Regions from separate parts of the Rhodococcus sp. NPDC004095 genome, predicted to be linked through region 2. Evidence: riboswitches for the same ligand, from Rfam matches in the RefSeq annotation. Region 2 holds a riboswitch; each other region holds the start of a gene.
What was found. A riboswitch is a leader RNA that binds a small molecule or an ion and turns the genes downstream of it on or off. The one in region 2 is predicted to bind S-adenosylmethionine.

Region 1: another riboswitch for S-adenosylmethionine. It lies ahead of ACWEPG_RS23805 (putative leader peptide); the one in region 2 lies ahead of ACWEPG_RS15195 (aminotransferase class V-fold PLP-dependent enzyme).
Region 3: another riboswitch for S-adenosylmethionine. It lies ahead of ACWEPG_RS06700 (hypothetical protein); the one in region 2 lies ahead of ACWEPG_RS15195 (aminotransferase class V-fold PLP-dependent enzyme).

The regions. Positions count from the first base shown of each region.
Region 1 is NZ_JBSGGS010000015.1:9,435-15,490, forward strand. Features, by position in the region: gene ACWEPG_RS23790 (ABC transporter permease) at 1-335, opposite strand, end outside; gene ACWEPG_RS23795 (ABC transporter permease) at 328-1,392, opposite strand; gene ACWEPG_RS23800 (ABC transporter substrate-binding protein) at 1,396-3,045, opposite strand; gene ACWEPG_RS23805 (putative leader peptide) at 3,128-3,229, opposite strand; SAM riboswitch class I at 3,237-3,329, opposite strand; gene ACWEPG_RS23810 (DUF222 domain-containing protein) at 3,641-5,170, shown strand; gene ACWEPG_RS23815 (NtaA/DmoA family FMN-dependent monooxygenase) at 5,221-6,056, opposite strand, start outside.
Region 2 is NZ_JBSGGS010000007.1:80,143-86,198, reverse strand. Features, by position in the region: gene ACWEPG_RS15205 (hypothetical protein) at 1-173, opposite strand, end outside; gene ACWEPG_RS15200 (putative leader peptide) at 222-314, opposite strand; gene ACWEPG_RS15195 (aminotransferase class V-fold PLP-dependent enzyme) at 325-1,605, opposite strand; SAM riboswitch class IV at 1,656-1,772, opposite strand; gene ACWEPG_RS15190 (LysE family translocator) at 1,961-2,590, shown strand; gene ACWEPG_RS15185 (L,D-transpeptidase) at 2,669-3,901, shown strand; gene ACWEPG_RS15180 (4-hydroxybenzoate 3-monooxygenase) at 3,953-5,128, opposite strand; gene ACWEPG_RS15175 (IclR family transcriptional regulator) at 5,175-5,942, opposite strand; gene pcaH (protocatechuate 3,4-dioxygenase subunit beta) at 6,013-6,056, shown strand, end outside.
Region 3 is NZ_JBSGGS010000003.1:125,783-131,838, reverse strand. Features, by position in the region: gene coaA (type I pantothenate kinase) at 1-522, opposite strand, end outside; gene ACWEPG_RS06705 (DUF885 domain-containing protein) at 614-1,843, shown strand; SAM riboswitch class IV at 1,873-1,982, shown strand; gene ACWEPG_RS06700 (hypothetical protein) at 2,021-2,395, shown strand; gene ACWEPG_RS06695 (nuclear transport factor 2 family protein) at 2,381-2,839, opposite strand; gene glyA (serine hydroxymethyltransferase) at 3,034-4,347, shown strand; gene ACWEPG_RS06685 (PhoH family protein) at 4,691-6,001, shown strand.

The DNA of each region.
Region 1 (6,056 bases), on a different contig from region 2:
AGCGAGAGCCCGGCCCCGTGCACGACCCGCGTGTACACGTCGCGGCCGATGTTGTCGGTGCCGAACCAGTGCGCGACGCTCGGGCCCTGCAGCTTGTCCGCGGGCACGCCCCGCAGCGGGTCGCCGGACGCGAACACCGACGGGAACAGCGCGAACCCGATCGCGAGGAGCAGCACAACCGCGGACAGCGCCACCACCCAGTTGCGGCGGAGCCCGCGGACGGCGGTACGGAGCGCCGCGCTACGACCGGGTGCAGGCACCTCCGCGGATCCACGGCGCGGTACCGCGCCGGCGGCCGCGACCCCGACCGGTTCCCGGATCAACGTGTCAGACATGGGCCTTCACCTCCACGGTCTCGTCCTGCGATGTGGCATTCGGGTTCGTGGCGTTCGGGGACGTGGCGTTCGGGGCGGCGCCGACGGCGGCCGCACCTCGCCTGCCTGCCGCTCGGCGGCCGCCGTCGACGATCCGCGGATCGATCAGCGGATACAGCAGATCGACGGCGAGATTGACGAGCACGAACACCAGCGAACTGAACACGACGACGCCCTGCACCACCGGAATGTCCTGGGCCATCACCGACGTCTGGGTCAGCCGGCCGAGCCCGGCGCGGGAGAAGACCGTCTCCACGACCACTGACCCCGCGAGCAGCGTCCCGACCAGCACGCCGGCGATGGTGAAGGCCGGGATGCTCGACAGCCGCAACGCATGCCGGGTCTGGATCTGCCGGCGGGACGCTCCCTTCGCCCGTGCTGCCTCGATGAACGGCTGCCGCCAGGTGGTCTGCAGGCTGGCCGCGAGCACCTGCGCGATGACCGCACCCGTCGGCAGCGCCAGGGTGATCGCGGGCAGCACCAGGTGGGAGAGGCCACCGTCGCCGAACGCGGGGAACAGCTTGAGGCGGAACGAGAACACCTGCAGCAGAATCAATCCGACCCAGAATGTGGGGACCGCGACACCGAGCGGCGGCAGCGAGAACAGCACGCTGCGCAACCGGGTCGATCGCGTGTAGGTGGCGAGGAACGCGACCGTCGTGCCGAACACGACGGCGAGCACCAGAGCGGTGAACGCCAGTGCCAGAGTGTTGGGCACGGCCGAGGCGATCGCATCGGTCACCGACTGTCCGGTGGAGATGGACGTACCGAAGTCACCCCGGACCGCACCCGAGAGCGCGTTCCAGTACTGCACCCACACCGGCTGGTCCAACCCGTATCGGGCCTGCAGCTGCGCGACCGCATCGCCATCGATCGAGGCACCACTCGCTGCGGCGGAGTCCACCGCCATGCTCACCGGGTCGGACGGCAACAGGTACAGCACGACGAACGACACGGTGAAGGCCGCCCACAGCACGCCGATCGCCTGCAGCACACGGGATCCGAGATATCGAGTCATCGGCTACTCGCTGAGCCAGGTGTCGAAGAACTGCAGGCGTGCGGATGCCTCGAACTTGAGGTCCTGCACGGTGGCACCGGCACCGATGGCCTGGGACAGCTCGACGGTGGGAAGCCACAATCCGTTGTCGAGGACCAACTGCTGCGCCCTCTCGATCAGCTCTCCCCGCTGCGCCGGCTCGGTGGTCCGCAGCTGGGCGGCCAGCACCTCGTCGAGCTCCGGGATCGGGCCGCGGGCGTTGAGGTTTCGGCCGTCGATCCCGAAGGCGGTGCGCAGGATGTCACCGTCCGCCCGGGTGCTGTTGTAGTAGGTGGAGTCGTAGTCCTTGCTCGTCTGCCGGGCCGTCTGCTCCGCGGTCGAGACGAGCTCGAGCCGCAGGTCGATGCCCACGGCCCGCAGCTGCTGCTGGACGAGCTCGAGGATGGCCTGGTTGCCGGCGAACACGGAGCTGAAGGTGACCGAGAAGCTCAGCGGGGTGCCGTCCTTGGCGCGGATACCGTCCGGGCCGGGCTTCCAGCCGGCCTCGTCCAGGATCTTCTTCGCGGCATCCGGGTCGTAGGTGACGTCGGAGAGTGCGACGTAGTCGGGAGTGCGGGAGGCGAGCGAGCTGGTGGCCGGCCGGAAGTCCGGGCCGAGCACCGTGTCCACGAGCTCCTGCCGGTTAATCGCGGGCACGATCGCGGCGCGGACGGCCGGGTCGGTGAGCACGCCACGGGTCACGTTCGGCTGGAAGCCGAAGGGGATGCCGGGGTTCGGTGCGGTGAGGATGCGGCCGCCTGCGCCCTCGATCTGCGGCGCGTCCTGCGGAAGCGCATCCGAGACGGCATCGAGCTGGCCGGACGCCAGCGATCCACTGCGCACGCCGGATTCGGGCACGATGGTGAACTCGATCTTGTCGAGATAGGCCTCGTCGTCGTGCGCGAACACGTCCGAACCCCAGGCGTAGCCGGCGCGCTTGGCGAGGGTTGCCGACTTGTCCTGGACGTAGCTCTCGTAGACGAACGGGCCGGTACCGGACAGGTTGCCCGCGCACCGCTGCTCCGCGGTCTTCGCGACGTCGGTATCGGACAGGAAGCCGAGCTGCACCGTGGAAGTGGCCTGCAGGAACTGCGAATTCGGCGACGAGAAGCCGACCTGCACGGTGCGTGGGTCCACCACGGTGGCGCCGGTGTAGCCCGACAGGTAGCTGGCAGCCAGAGGCGCCTTCGCCCCGGTCAGTGCGTTCAGGATCGAGTCGAAGTTCTTCTTGACCGACTCCGCGGTGAACGCGGAGCCGTCGCTGAAGGTCACCCCGTCGCGCAGGTGAAACGTGAACGAGGTCGCGTCGGCATTGACGTCCCAGCTCTCCGCGAGCCACGGCTTCGGTTCTCCGGTCTCGGGGTCCTGGTCGGTGAGCGAATCGACCACCTGCCGGGCCACGTAGATCGTTTGGTTGGAACCGGATTGGGCCGGGTCCGCGCAGGTCGGGGCGCCCGAAAGCCCGTACCGCAGGGTGCCGCCCGCATGTGGGGTACCGGCATCGGTCCCGCCGGCCGCGTCGGCGGACCCGCACGCGGTCAGGCCCGCGGTCAGCGCCGCGGATGCGGCCAACGCGAGCGCGGCTCGACGCCGGGGAAGGGCAGAAGTTGACGACAAGAACACCGAGGGCTCCATTTTCTCTACACGCACAGATCGCTGCACGGCGCCGGGGCACCGCGTGTGCGGTGCCCCGGCACCGAAACGGGGGCTGATCCGATCAGGACTTCAGGGCGAACGAGGCTGTGGACGAACAGGTTCCGGAAGCGACACGGCACAGGTCGATGTGCAGCCGCGCCCATGCGGTCACGAATCCGGTCACGCCGACTCCTCCATCGTTCCCGGCAGTAGCACCCTCACCTGCGGACAGGGGGTTGCTGCGACGTCGTCGAGCCGGGTCTCTCGGTCGCTCTGGATGGTCGGTGCCGATGTTAATGATCCACCTGTCCCTGACAAAGCCTTAACGTCAGCGCGATCGAAACACTTCTCCGAGATGCCATGTCGATACGCTGGAGTCGGTTGATCGCCCGAGGGTGTGCGCCTCGCGCGCATCTGCGCGACGTCACCTTCGGAAATCGCATCCGGCTGTCACCGATGTCTCGGTACATGGCCGTCGCCGGTGTTCCCGGCGACTGGGCCTGAACCCCACGCTCGACCCGCGAAACGAAACGAGCAGGCCGAGCAGATCCACGAATCTGGTCAATCTGTCGGACACCCGAAGTAGAATTCGAACATGAGTTCGACAATCGGGGGCGGGGGAGTTGGCCAGGTGGAACACCACCTGGCCGCCCTCGATGCCGCCGTCGACGGCCTGCTCGGGGTGGGACTGGTCGGACTGTCGGACGGTGACGTTGTAGAAGTGATGCAGCGGTTCGAGACGTCGCTGAGGAAGGCCTCCTCGGTCGGGAACCGGCTCGTCGTCGAGGCCGGCGAACGCTCACTTCCGGGAACCCTGGCCTGCCGATCGGTCAACGACTTTCTGGTCCAGACGCTGCGGATCTCGGGTGGGGACGCGGCGGCACGAGTCAAACGGGCCCGCAAGACCGGGATCTGGCACACCGTCGCCGGACAGCCGATGACACCCACCTTGCCGGAAACCTCCGCCGCACTGACCGACGGCGCGATCGGTGTCGATCATGTCCGGGTGATCGCGCAGGTGATGCGCAAGGTTCCGCACGGAACCGACGTCGACAAGATCGAGGTCGCCGAACGGATCCTCGCCGACACCGCCCGCTCCACCACTCCCGAAGACGTGACGAAGATCGGCGTCCATCTGCTCGCGCACCTGGCGGCCGACGGCGACGTTCCCGACGAGAAGGATCGCAAACGACGCCGCGGGCTGCGGATCGGGAAGCAGGGCCCCGATCTCATGACGCCGGTCTCCGGACTGCTCGATCCGGAGTTGCGGGCGTTGTTGGAGCCGGTGCTGGCGAAACTCGCACGACCCGGCATGAACAACCCCGACGATCCCGAGTCGCCCAGGGGCGAAGTGGACTCGCCGGATCTCGATCGCACCGCACTCGCGAAAGCCGCTGCACGCGACACCCGTACCACGGTGCAACGCAACCACGACGCACTGAAAGTCGCACTACGACAACTACTGTCATCGGGTGTGCTGGGTGCTCATCGCGGATTGCCGGTGACCGCGATCATCACCATGACCTTGCGGCAACTCGAAGAAGCGACCGGGATCGTGACCACCGCCTCCGGTGGCATCGTCCCGATCGCCGACGCCCTCCGTATGGCAGAGAACGCACACCCGGTGCTCGTGTTGTTCGACCATCGAGGCCGGCCGCTGCACCTGGGGCGGTCGAAGCGACTCGCATCCGGCGACCAGCGGTTGGCATTGATCGCAGCGTCCGGTGGCTGCACCCGCCCCGGCTGCGACGCACCCGCCTCGATGACCGCCGTCCATCACATCCGTGAGTGGAAGGACGACGGGCGCACCGACATCACCAACGAGGACCTCGCCTGCGATGCCTGCCACGCCCTCGTCCACGACGGACCGGGCGGCTGGAAGACCCGCACCGCACCCGACGGCACCGAGCACGCCGGGCGTACCGAGTGGATCGCACCGAGACACATCGACCCGGAACAAAGACCGAGGGTCAATCACAGACACCACCTCGACGAGATCATCGCCGAGTCCGTCAAACACGCCCGCGCCCGCCGCGAAGCCGAAGTGCGCGAACATCACCACCGCTGGCACCGCTACGGGATGAGCGGTGTTGACGATGGTGGAGGTGACGACGACGCGCCGTGACCCGAGGTCGCCCACTCCGGGCGGAAGCAACGGTCACCCAGCGGAACCGGCTATCCGACGGTGACGGGGTGCGCCGGAACAGGCAGACCGAGGTTGTCGCGCAGTGTCGTGCCCGTGTACTCGGTACGCAGGACGCCGCGATCCTGCAGGTGCGGCACGACCTGATCGACGAACTCGTCGAGGCCCGTGGGTACCAGGTGCGAACCGATGATGAAGCCGTCGGATCCGTCGCTGCGCACGAAGGTGTCGATCTGCTCGGCGATCTGTGCGGCGGTCCCGACGATCGGGCCGCGCTCGAACTGATCGGCCACGGTCTCGCGCAGTGTCAGCTTCTTCTCCTCCGACACCGCACGGAGTTTCGCCACGGTGTCGAAGCGGTCCTGGTGGATGAACGCGCGGCCCTGGATGATCGGCGGTGCCTCCGGGTCGGGGTCGATGTCGGGGATCGGCCCGTCCGGGTCGCACGCCGACAGGTCTCGGTTCCACAACTGCTCGAGCAGGATCAATGCGGTCTGGCCGGTGACCTGCTGGTCGCGGATCTCCAGGTACTTCTCGCGGGCGTCGGCTTCGCTGTCGCCGATCACGAAGCTCGCCGACGGCAGGATCTTCAGATCGTCCGCGCTGCGGCCGGCGGCGACGGCGCGAGCCTTGACGTCCCGGTAGTACTCGGCCGCCTCCGGCAGGCTCCCGTACGGCGAGAAGATCGCGTCGGCGTTGGCGGCAGCGAAGTCGCGTCCCTGCGGCGACACCCCGGCCTGCAGGAGGACCGGCCGGCCCTGCGGGCTGCGCGGAACCGTGAAACGGCCACGGATGTCGAACTGGTCGCCGTGGAACTCGAACGCACCGGCGTCCGGCCGGTTCAGGAATCGGCCGCTGCCCCGGTCGG
Region 2 (6,056 bases):
GGATCCCCGACGAGATCGAGGGTGGAGGAGGTGAGCTGAACCCAGTAGTCACTGAGCCCCAAAGGGATTCGGAAATCGGTGTGGGCAGCCGACGCGGGGTGGTGGCCGGCGCCGGAGAGTTCGACGGCCACATGCAGCGGCCGGACAGGACGGGACGAAAACGATGCAGACATGACTGTCCTCGGGAAGGTGGTGGAGTGACGGGTCCGGCGAGGCCGAGCTCAGACCGGACACATACCCGAGGCGGTACGGCACAGGTCGACGTGCCGGCGGCACCACTGGCCACCGATCAGGTCCACCGCGTCCGTAGTCATGACGCCGATGTTACCGTGCAGGAACACCGTTCGTCGCGCGCAGCGCGGCGAACTCGCCGACTGCGGCGATCAGGCGATCGACGTCCGCGCTGCTGCTGCCGAGTCCGAGGCTGGCCCGAACCGCCCCCTCGGCGTACCCGAGGCGCGACAGCAACGGGTGGGCGCAGAACTTGCCGTCCCGCACTCCGATGCCGTGCAGGTCCGACAGGTGGGTCGCGACCGCGCGCGGCTCGGCGCCGGCGACGGTGAAGGTGACGATGCCGACGGCGTCCGGCGAGTCCGGCCAGATCCGCAGCACCCGGACACCGTCGATCGATTCGAGTCCGGCCGTGAGTCGGTCGCACAGCACGCGCTCGTGCAGCTCGACGGCGTCGGCGTCGAACCCGGCGAGTGTCTCGCATGCCGCGGCGATCGCGACGGCGCCGAGCACGTTCGGGGTGCCCGCCTCGTGCCGCTGCGGAGCGGCGGCCCACTGCACGGCGTCGATCTCGACGTTCTTGGTGGCGCCGCCGCCGGCAAGGTAGGGCTCGGCGGCGTCCAGCCAGTCGGCGCGGCCGACGAGGGCGCCGGCGCCGAACGGCGCGTACAGCTTGTGCCCGGAGAAGGCCAGGTAGTCGACGCCGAGCTCGGCGATGTCGACGCGGCGGTGCGGCAGCAACTGGGCGGCGTCGACCAGGATCCGGGCGCCGCACTCGTGGGCGATCCGCGCGAGGCGGGCGATCGGCAGCACCTCGCCGGTCACGTTGGAGGCGCCGGTGACGGCGAGCAGTGCCGCCGGGCGGGTGCACAGTTCGGCGACGATGCGCTGGACGGTTTCCTCGACGGTGTCCGCGGAACGGACGACGCGGGCACCGTTCCGGTTCCAGGACAACAGGTTTGCGTGGTGCTCGATGTCGAGGACGACGGTCTCGCCGGGCACGCAGGAGGCGAGCAGGTTCAGTGCGTCGGTGGTGTTGCGGGTGAACACCACGACGTCGTCGGTGCGGGCCCCGACGAAGTCGGCGACCACGTCACGGGCGCCCTCGTACCGCTCGGTGCAGACCTGGGAGGCGTAGCCGGCCCCGCGGTGCACGCTGGCGTAGAACGGCAGCAGCGACTGCACCCGCTCGGCGACGGCGGACAGCGCGGGGGCACTGGCGGCGTAGTCGAAGTTGGCGTACGCGATCGAAGTGCCGTCGGCGAGCGGCGCGATCAGGTCACTGCCACAGACCGGCGCGAAAGGCGCAGTGCCATCACAGTTTTCGTTGCGAACGGCGTCGGCACAGAGGGTGGTGTCGAGTACAGCAGTCATGGCGTCATCCCTTACGTCAAGGGACTCGTGCGGTGAGGGTTGATGCATCGAGTCCGCGCTTGCCGTGTCCGGTATTGGATTCACGGCCTGGTCGTCACCCGGGGCACCCCACCGCGGTGGAGGGTTGCCGGCCAGCAAGCCGGGGCTACGCGCTGGCACTCATGACCTGAGCCGAGAATGGCAGCCGTTCGGCCGCGCTGTCAACCCGGCCACACCGAGTTCGCTGTGACTTCCATCACCTCACGCTGCGCTCGGATGCCGAATCCCGGTGCGCGGCGTGCACTCCCGACCGGCACCGGACCTGCACCCGGAAATTGGTTTGAAAACCACACCGGAACTGCGGTTTCCTGGTTCGGTGACCACCGCAACCCTGATCAGTTTCGCGGGTGTCTGCCTGCTGCTGGCGATCATGCCCGGACCCGACTCGTTCCTCGTGCTGCGCTACAGCATCGGGGGCACCCGTTCGGGTCTCGCCGCCGCGCTCGGCGTCAGCCTGGGTGGTCTCCTGTGGGCCGCGGTCGTCGCACTCGGGTTGGCGACGCTGCTCGAACAGTCGGCGAGCGCATACCGGGTCCTCAAGATCGCCGGCGGCCTGTATCTGCTCTACCTCGGACTGCGGGCGCTGCAGCGCCGTCGTGCGGCGACGGTCGCGGACGCACCCGCCCCGGTCGCCGCGGCCACCCGCCCGGTTTCGGCGTTCGGGGCGGGGGTGCTCTCGTGCGCGCTGAACCCCAAGGTCGGCTTGTTCTACCTGGCCGTCGTGCCGCAGTTCCTCGGTCGGGTCACGCTCGGATCGGCGATGACGCTCGGTGCGGTGGAGGCCGCGGTCGCACTGGTCGTGATGAGCGGGTTCGCGGTCGCCGCGTCCCGACTGGTCGCTCTGCTGCGTAGCCCGCGGATCACAGCGCGGCTCGAGAGCGTGAGCGCAGGCATTCTCGCTGTGCTCGGCGTCGGCACCCTGGCATCGGCCGCCGGAAACGCCTGAGCCCCGTGCGCCGATATCCTGAACTGGCAAGTCGAACGTGCGGTGCATCGTGTCCGCTCGAATCCTGGAGGGCATGAAGTGTCGCGTTTTCGTCGCAAGTCCACCGCACTCGCGGCCGTGGTGGCCGCGGCGCTGTTGTTCGGCGGATGCTCGGACGGCGGCGACACCGGGTCCTCCGGCGCCGCGGCGTCCGCGACCCAGGAGTCCGAGGCGTCGATCACCTTCACCCCGGGCGACACCGACACTCCCGTGAACCCGCTGAGCCCGATCCGCGTCGACGTCACCCAGGGCACGCTGACGTCGGTGAAGCTGACCAACCCGGACGGCAAGGTCATCGACGGCATCACCACACCGGACAAGACGTCCTGGAAGCCCGCCGAACCACTCGGATACGGGAAGACCTACGACCTGGCCGTGGCAGCGACCGACTCCCGCGGCGTCGCGACCACCAAGGACACGACCTTCACCACCGTCGCGCCGAACAACCAGACCCGGCTGTACCTGAACACCACCGGCGGACAGTCGATCACGGACGGCGGCACGTACGGCGTCGGCCTCGTTGTGGTGGCGCACTTCGACGAGGAGATCGGCGACCGGGCCGCCGCGGAGAAGGCGATGACGGTCACCACCACTCCCCCGGTGCAGGGATCCTGGTACTGGCTCGACGACCAGAACGCGCACTGGCGTCCGCAGGAGTACTACGCACCCGGCACCACCGTGTCGGTGGACGCGAAGATCTACGGCACCCAGCTCGGGAAGGGCCTCTACGGCGAGCAGGACGAGAAGGTCTCGTTCCGGATCGGCGACTCGCACGTCTCGATCGCCGACGACGACACCAAGATGGTGACCGTCTACGAGAACGGCCAGGTGGTCCGCGAGATGCCGACGTCGATGGGCATGGGCGGCACCGAGACGATCGGCAACACGACGCTCTCGTTCTGGACGCAGCCCGGCACCTACACGGTGATGGACAAGGCGAACCCGGTGATCATGGACTCGTCGACCTATGGGCTGCCGATCAACTCGCGCCTCGGCTACAAGGAGTCGATCAACTGGGCCACCCGGATCAGCACCGACGGCATCTACCTGCACGAGCTGGCGTCGAGCGTGTGGGCGCAGGGCAACACCAACACCTCGCACGGCTGCCTGAACCTGAACCCGACGAACGCCCAGTGGTTCTTCAACTTCTCGCAGCCCGGCGACGTCGTCGAGATCCGCAACACCGGCGGCGCCCCGCTCGAGGTGTGGCAGAACGGCGACTGGAGCGTGCCGTGGGACCAGTGGCTGGCCGGAAGCGCGCTGCACCCGTGAGTCCTTCCGTCCCCCTGACGGGCCGGACGGACTCACGGGCACGGAGACTCCTCACATACCGATCGGGAGTCCGGCGTAGTTCTCGGCGAGTCCGGTGGAGCCGGCCGCGCTGCCGGCGATCCACTGCAGTTGCGAACGCTGCAACTGCGCGTCGAACGGATCGCCGCTCTGATGCAGCATGGTCGTCATCCACCAGGAGAAGTGGGTGCAGCGCCAGACGCGACGCAGTGCGCTCTCGCTGTAGCCGTCGGCGAGGGTCTCGTCGTCCTTGCGCAGCAACGCAATCAGCGCGGGTGCCAGCAAGGCCACGTCGGAGGCTGCGAGATTCAGTCCCTTCGCCCCGGTGGGCGGGACGATGTGCGCGGCGTCGCCGGCCAGGAAGAGCCGCCCGTGCCGCATCGGGGTCTGCACATAGCTGCGCATCGGCAGCACGCTCTTCTCGGTGATCGGTCCGGATTTCAGTGTCCAGCCGTCGATTCCATCGCCGAGACGCCGGCTCAACGCCTCCCAGATCCGGTCGTCCGACCACTCGGCGAGATCGGTGCCGTTGGGAACCTGGAGGTAGAGGCGGCTGACGGTGTCCGAGCGCATCGAGTGCATCGCGAAGCCGTCAGGGTGCCAGGCGTAGATCAGTTCGTCGGTGGACGGCGGCACGTCGGCGAGCACGCCGAGCCACGAGTACGGGTAGGTGCGTTCCCAGGTCCGGCGGACGCTGTCCGGAATTGCCGCCCGGCTCGGTCCGAACGAGCCGTCGCACCCGGCGATCACGGCCGCGTCGACACGGCGCTCCACACCTTTCGCGTCCACGAACGTCACGTAGGGCGAGTCGCTGTCGATGTCGTGCAGTGCGGTGTCGGTGACCTCGTAGAAGAACGGCTGGCCGGCGCCCTCGCGGGCCGCGACGAGGTCCTTGGTGACCTCGGTCTGCCCGTATACCCAGACACTGCGCCCACACAGTTCGACGAAGTCGACGTGGTGCCGTTCGCCGGGCGTCTGCAGATAGATGCCGCGATGCTCCTGGCCCTCGCGGCGCAGCCGCTCGCCGAGCCCGACGGAGTCGAGCAGTTCGACGGTCGAGTGCTCGAGGATGCCCGCGCGGATGCGGGAGAGCACGTAGTCCTGGGAGCGGGTCTCGATCACGACGGAATCGACACCCTGCTCGGCGAGCAGATGAGACAGGAGCAGGCCCGCGGGGCCGGCGCCGATGATGGCTACCTCGGTACGCATGACCGACAGTGAAGCGGCCACGCCGAGTGACGGCCAGCACATTATTTCACTGAGCGGAAGATCCCCCGCGGAGGCTGCGTTCGACGCCACGCGCGGCAACTTGGAGTGCGGCCACGAGCCGGGATCGATCCCGCGCGAGGGTCGGCACGACGAGCCCGAGGGCCGCGATCACCCTGTCGTCCGGCGCCCGGACCGGGACCGCCACCGAGCAGGCACCGAGGCTCATCTCCTCGCGGGTCTCCGCGAAACCGTCCCGGTGCACGCGACGCAACTGGTCCCGGAGCCGGCCCTGGTGGGTCACGGTGTACGGGGTGATCCGCGTCAGCGACGCCAGTACCGCCTCCTGGACGTCCGGCGGCGCGTATGCCAGCAGCACCTTCCCGACGGCGGTGGCGTGCAGCGGCAGGGTGGAGCCGATGGTGCTGACCACGGGCACCGACGCGTGACCTCGAAGCCGATCGAGGTAGAGCACCTGGGTGCCCTTGCGCACCGCGAGGTGCACGGTGGCGAGGGTGGCGCCGTAGACGTCGTGCAGGAACGGCGAGGCGATCTCGCGGATCCCGGTCTGGACCGGGGCGAGCAGGCCGAGTTCCCACAGCCGCGGGCCCACCACGTACTCGCCCGTGTCCCGTCTCGCCAGAGCCCCCCACGCCACGAGCTCGCCGACCAGCCGGTGCGCCGTGGGGACCGCGAGACCGGCACGTCCCGCGAGCGCCGTGAGCGTCTGCGCCCGATGCCCGTCGTCGAAGGCGCCCAGGATCGCGAGGACCCGGGAGACCACGGTCGTGCCCGGGGCGGCGGTGTTTCCGGCCATGCTCGACGTCCTTCCACTCAGTGAAAGACTACCCTCGCGGCGGCGCGCGGCGGCGCCCTAGCCTGCCGCTGTGACCACACCATCTGACCTCCGGGCGAGAGCATCCTCCGATGC
Region 3 (6,056 bases), on a different contig from region 2:
GACCGGCGCGGCAACCTCTTCCGCCCCCGACTTGACCTCGGTGACGAAGCGGAGCAACTTGCGTCGGTCATAGCTCTCCGGAAAACCCTTGCGGTGCATGATGCCGCGCCGGGTCAGTTCTGCTGTCGGGTAGAGGAACCCGTCGGTGGTCACCAGGTCCACCCGAGGGTGGTGGTCCCAGCGGGCGAGCAGGGCCTGCAGGACGCGGGCGGTGGTGGACTTGCCGACCGCGACCGACCCGGCCACCCCGATCACGAACGGCACCTGACGGTCCGGGTGCTTCTCGCCGAGGAACGTCGCGGTCGCGGCGAACAGGCGCTGCCGGGCGGCGACCTGCAGGTGGATCAGCCGGGACAGCGGCAGGTACACCTCGGCGACCTCGTCGAGGTCGATCTGCTCGCCGAGGCCGCGCATGCCCTGGAGCTCTTCCTCCGTGAGCACGAGCGGTGTCGACTTGCGCAGTGTCCGCCACTGCTTTCGGTCGAATTCGACGTACGGGCTGCTTTCGCTCACCCTCGCCATGCGCGCGTCCCGGCCTCGATCTGCATAGGGGAATTGTGCGCGTCCCCACACCGGAGCGCCGCGCCGGGTCCGGACACTAGGGTTCACAGGTATGGACGCCGCCACCTTCGTACGCGAGTATCTGCTGCTCGGACTCGGTTTCGATCGCATCGAGGAGGGGTTCGTCGACGCCTTCACCGGTGACCCGGCGTTGCGGCGTCAGGTGGACAACGCGCCGCCTCCCGAGCCCCGCGAACTGGCCCGCCGCGCCGCGCACCTGCGGGGTGAACTGCCGAACGTAGACCTGCCAGCCGATCGCGCGGAGTTCCTCGACGTCCATCTGCGCGCACTCGAATGCTCGGCCCGCACGTTCGCGGGGGAGAAGATCGGCTTCGTCGACGAGGTTCACGCCTACTTCGACGTGCGGATCGAACCGGGGTCGGTCGAGGACTACCGGGACGCGCACCGGGCGATGGACGAGGTGCTCGCCGGTGACGGGAACCAGCCGCTGGCCCAGCGACTTCAGGCGCACCGTGCGGCCGACGAGATCCCACCGGAACGGCTCGCCGACTGTGTCGAGGCGTTCTCGTCCGCACTGCGCGACCTGGTGCGGGCCCGCTACCCGCTCCCGGAGACCGAACGCGTCGAGTACGAGGTGGTCGGCGACAAGCCCTGGTCGGGCTTCAACTACTACCTCGGCAACTACCGGTCCAAGGTCGCGATCAACTCGGACCTCAAGCAGCACATGGCGAATCTGCCGCATCTGATCGCGCACGAGGCATACCCGGGACACCACACCGAGCACTGCCGCAAGGAAGCAGGCCTGGTCGACGCCGGCCAGATCGAACACACCATCTTCCTGGTCAACACCCCACAGTGCCTGATGGCGGAGGGGCTCGCGGACCTCGCGCTCGGTGCGATCGTCGGGCGCGGGAGCGGAGCCGGCGGGGTGACCCAGGGGCAGGGATGGGGGAAGTGGGCGCAGGAGATCTACGCCGACCTCGGGCTGCGGTTCGACGGCGAGCGTGCGGAGGCGCTGTCGAACGCGTCCTCGAAGCTGCTCGGGGTGCGGCAGGACGCGGCGCTGCTGCTGCACGATCGGGGTCGTTCGCACGACGACGTCGCGCAGTTCCTGCAGACGTGGAACCTCACCACCCCGGAACGGGCCCGGCAGTCCCTGCGGTTCCTGTCGTCGCCGTTGTGGCGGGCCTACACCTCCACCTATGTGGAGGGGTATCGCCTGCTCGGATCGTGGCTCGACCGCGGCGGGAACGCCGAGGAGCGCTCCGAACGGTTCCGGCGGCTGCTCGACGAGCCGCTCATCCCGTCCGGTTTGCGCTGACCGGGGTTCGGTCGCATACACTGGGGCCGCTTCACGAGTGCCGTCGCCAAGCCCCGACTGGACGGCCGCCAACCCCACGCTCGCGGGTGGCTCGGGTGACGAAGTGGCCGACACCGACCGGTGCCGGCACGAGCGCCCCCGGGATTCCGGGAGGCCCGAGGAACTCGGGAGTTTCACATGCCCCATCCGTCCAACGACGTTCCGGCCGTCGACCACCGCTGCACCAGCTACGGGCCCGGTCACCAGGTGCACTTCATCCACGCCCGCAAGAGCTGGGAGGACGAGCGGTCGATCGACGTCCTCGCCGTGGTGCAGTCCGACGGTCTGATCCGACTGGAATGGCCCGACGAAGTGGTGGTTCGCTGGCACCACGACGCGCGTCGACTCGCGGCCGCGCTGCGGCGCACCGGCGGCTTCGCCCGCTGGAAGTTGGGGTGGCACGCGCTGGCGGTGCCGTCCGGCCCCGGAGGGAACCTCCTGTTCAACCTCGCCGCTCCGCAGCAGGCCGCCGTCTGTGGAGCGTCGCGGGTGGCGCCCTCAGCCGCGCGGTGACCAGCCCTCGGGGCCGGGGCCGAGGACGGCGAAGGATCCGACGTGCCCGCGGGAGAGTTTGACGCGGCGGGCCAGCAGCCACGCGTCGCCGCGCCGGATCCAGGTGTCGTGGTAGTCGCCGAGGGTCTGGAAGGTCACGCCCGCGCGCTCACCGGTTCCGAGGTGCAGATCCGAGACGTACGCGCGGCTGGTCGCGGTGTCCCCGTCGACGTCGACGACGACATTGCCGAGCAGGTGCTGCGTCGGCCCGCAGGCGTCCAGGAACGACCGGATGCTTGAGACCATCTCGACGCGACCATCCAGCTCGCCGGTGCCCAGGTTCGCGGTCGCGTCCGGGAGGACCAGGTGGTCGAGGGCCTCCCAGGCGCGGTCGTCCATCGCACGGGCGATCAAGGTCAGGGCGCGGGTGATCGCGCGTTCGGCGAGCAGATCGTCGAGGGTCATCCGTGTGCTCCCGAGGTTGGTGGCGGGTGGGATCGCCGTGGACGTTAACCGCGGCCGTGCCGGTGCCGGCGGCCCGTCCCGGCGATCGGGACGGTGCCGCGGGTCTCGTTCCCGGGAACCCGTGGTTGGGGGTCACTGACCTGGCCCTACAATGAGACCTGCCCCTGCCCGGCCTTTCGCTTGGAGATCCCTCGATGACCGCTGTGCCCAGCACCGACGTGAACAACGCTTCGCTCGCCGAACTCGACCCCGAGGTCGCCGCGGCAATGAACGGTGAGCTGGCCCGTCAGCGCGACACCCTGGAAATGATCGCCTCGGAGAACTTCGTTCCCCGCGCGGTGCTGCAGGCCCAGGGCAGCGTGCTGACCAACAAGTACGCCGAGGGCTACCCCGGCCGCCGCTACTACGGCGGCTGCGAGCACGTCGACGTCGTCGAGAACCTCGCGCGTGAGCGCGCCAAGGCCGTCTTCGGTGCGGAGTTCGCGAACGTGCAGCCGCATGCCGGCGCGCAGGCCAACGCCGCGGTGCTGATGGCGCTGATGAACCCGGGCGAGAAGCTGCTCGGCATGGACCTCGCGCACGGCGGTCACCTCACGCACGGCATGAAGCTCAACTTCTCCGGCAAGCTGTACCAGGTCGCGTCGTACGGCGTCCGCGAGGACACCCACGTCGTCGACATGGACAAGGTCCGCGAGATCGCCCTCGCCGAGCGTCCCCAGGTCCTGATCGCAGGCTGGTCCGCCTACCCGCGGCACCTCGACTTCGCGGCGTTCCGGTCGATCGCGGACGAGATCGACGCCAAGCTGTGGGTCGACATGGCGCACTTCGCCGGCCTCGTCGCCGCCGGTCTGCACCCGTCGCCGGTGCCGCACGCCGACGTCGTCTCCACCACCGTCCACAAGACCCTCGGCGGTCCGCGCTCGGGCATGATCCTCGCCAAGCAGGAGTGGGCCAAGAAGCTGAACTCCGCGGTGTTCCCCGGCCAGCAGGGCGGGCCGCTGATGCACGCGATCGCCGCGAAGGCCGTCGCGATGAAGATCGCAGGCACCGAGGAGTTCAAGAACCGGCAGGAGCGCACCCTCGCCGGCGCGAAGATCCTCGCCGAGCGTCTCGGTGGTTCCGACGTCGCCGGTAACGGCATCTCCGTCCTCACCGGCGGCACCGACGTGCACCTGGTGCTGGTGGACCTGCGCAACTCCGAGCTCGACGGCCAGCAGGGCGAGGACCTGCTCCACGAGATCGGCATCACCGTCAACCGCAACGCCGTGCCGTTCGACCCGCGCCCGCCGATGAACCCGTCGGGCCTGCGAATCGGCACCCCGGCGCTGGCCACCCGTGGCTTCGGCGATGCCGAGTTCGCCGAGGTCGCCGACATCATCGCCACCGCCCTCGCGAACGGTCAGGACTCCGACATCACCGCCCTGCGCGCGCGGGTGTCCAAGCTGGCCCTCGACTTCCCGCTCTACGACGGGCTCGAGGACTGGGGCATGCTCTCCAAGAACGTCTAGTTGTCACCGCCGAAACGGCCCGCACCCCTCGGGGTGTGGGCCGTTTCGGCGTTCCGTGGGGATGCGTCGAGTTCCGGAGCCGTCGCCGGACGGGCCCGGTGATCCGGGGGCCCGCTTAACCCAACGTTCACCGTGTTGCTGCCGCACGGGCGTGTGAGTTGGACGTAGCGTTCCGTTCAACGGGTGACAGGGGAAGTTGCCCGTCCGGGAGGTTCGAGTCGTGACTGACTTCGTTCAGGGCGAGGGGACCGGCGCCCGGTCCCCGTGGGTCGCAGACCCACCCGGACCGACCGGCCCAGCGAACCGCCGCCTGCGCGGGCGCCGTGCAGGTGTAGGAGCCACCGTGACCGCAAACCGCTCCGTCCGCACCTACGTCCTCGACACCTCGGTCCTGCTCTCCGATCCGTGGGCCGTCACCCGGTTCGCCGAGCACGACGTGATCATGCCGCTGGTCGTGATCAGTGAACTGGAGGGCAAGCGCCACCACCACGAGCTGGGATGGTTTGCGCGCGAGGCGCTTCGGATGCTCGACGATCTCAGACTCGAGCACGGTCGGCTGGACCAACCGGTGCCGATCGGCACCGACGGCGGCACCCTGCAGGTCGAACTGAATCACACCGACCCGAGCGTGCTGCCGGTCGGCTTCCGCACCGACTCGAACGACTCCCGGATCCTGGCCTGCGCACTGAACCTGGCCGCCGAGGGGCGCGACGTGGTGCTGGTCAGCAAGGACATCCCGTTGCGCGTCAAGGCCGGTGCCGTAGGGCTGCCGGCAGACGAGTACCACGCACAGGACGTGGTGCCCTCCGGGTGGACCGGGATGGCCGAACTCGACGTCGCCTCCGAGCGCATCGACGAGCTGTTCGCGGAAGGGGTTGTCGACCTCGACGAGGCGCGGGAGTTTCCGTGCCACACAGGGATCCGTCTCCTCGGTGGCCGATCGAGCGCTCTGGGCCGGGTCACCCCGGACAAGCGGGTGCAGCTGGTGCGGGGGGAGCGGGAGGCGTTCGGCCTGCACGGGCGCTCCGCCGAACAGCGGATCGCGCTGGACCTGCTGCTCGACGAGAGCGTCGGAATCGTCTCACTCGGCGGCAAGGCGGGCACCGGCAAGTCGGCGCTCGCCCTGACCGCCGGCCTGGAAGCGGTGCTCGAACGCCGCACGCACCGCAAGGTCGTGGTGTTCCGGCCGCTGTACGCGGTCGGCGGTCAGGATCTCGGCTACCTGCCGGGTAGTGAGAGCGAGAAGATGGGCCCGTGGGGGCAGGCCGTCTTCGACACCCTCGACGGCCTCGCCAGCCCCGAGGTGATGGACGAGGTCATCGGCCGCGGAATGCTGGAAGTGCTGCCGCTCACCCACATTCGTGGACGGTCGCTGCACGACTCGTTCGTGATCGTCGACGAGGCCCAGTCGCTCGAACGCAACGTGCTGCTCACCGTCCTGTCCCGGCTCGGCAGCGGATCGAGAGTGGTGCTCACCCACGACGTCGCACAACGCGACAACCTGCGGGTCGGCAGGCACGACGGTGTGGCTGCGGTGATCGAAAAGCTCAAGGGGCACCCGCTTTTCGCGCACATCACCCTGACCCGAAGCGAACGCTCCCCGATCGCGGCACTCGTCACCGAGATGCTCGAGGAGTTCGGGCCGACGCCGTAGAGCATGCCGGGCTCGTGCGGGTACCGGCGACATGCCCCGCACGAGCCCGGGCCGG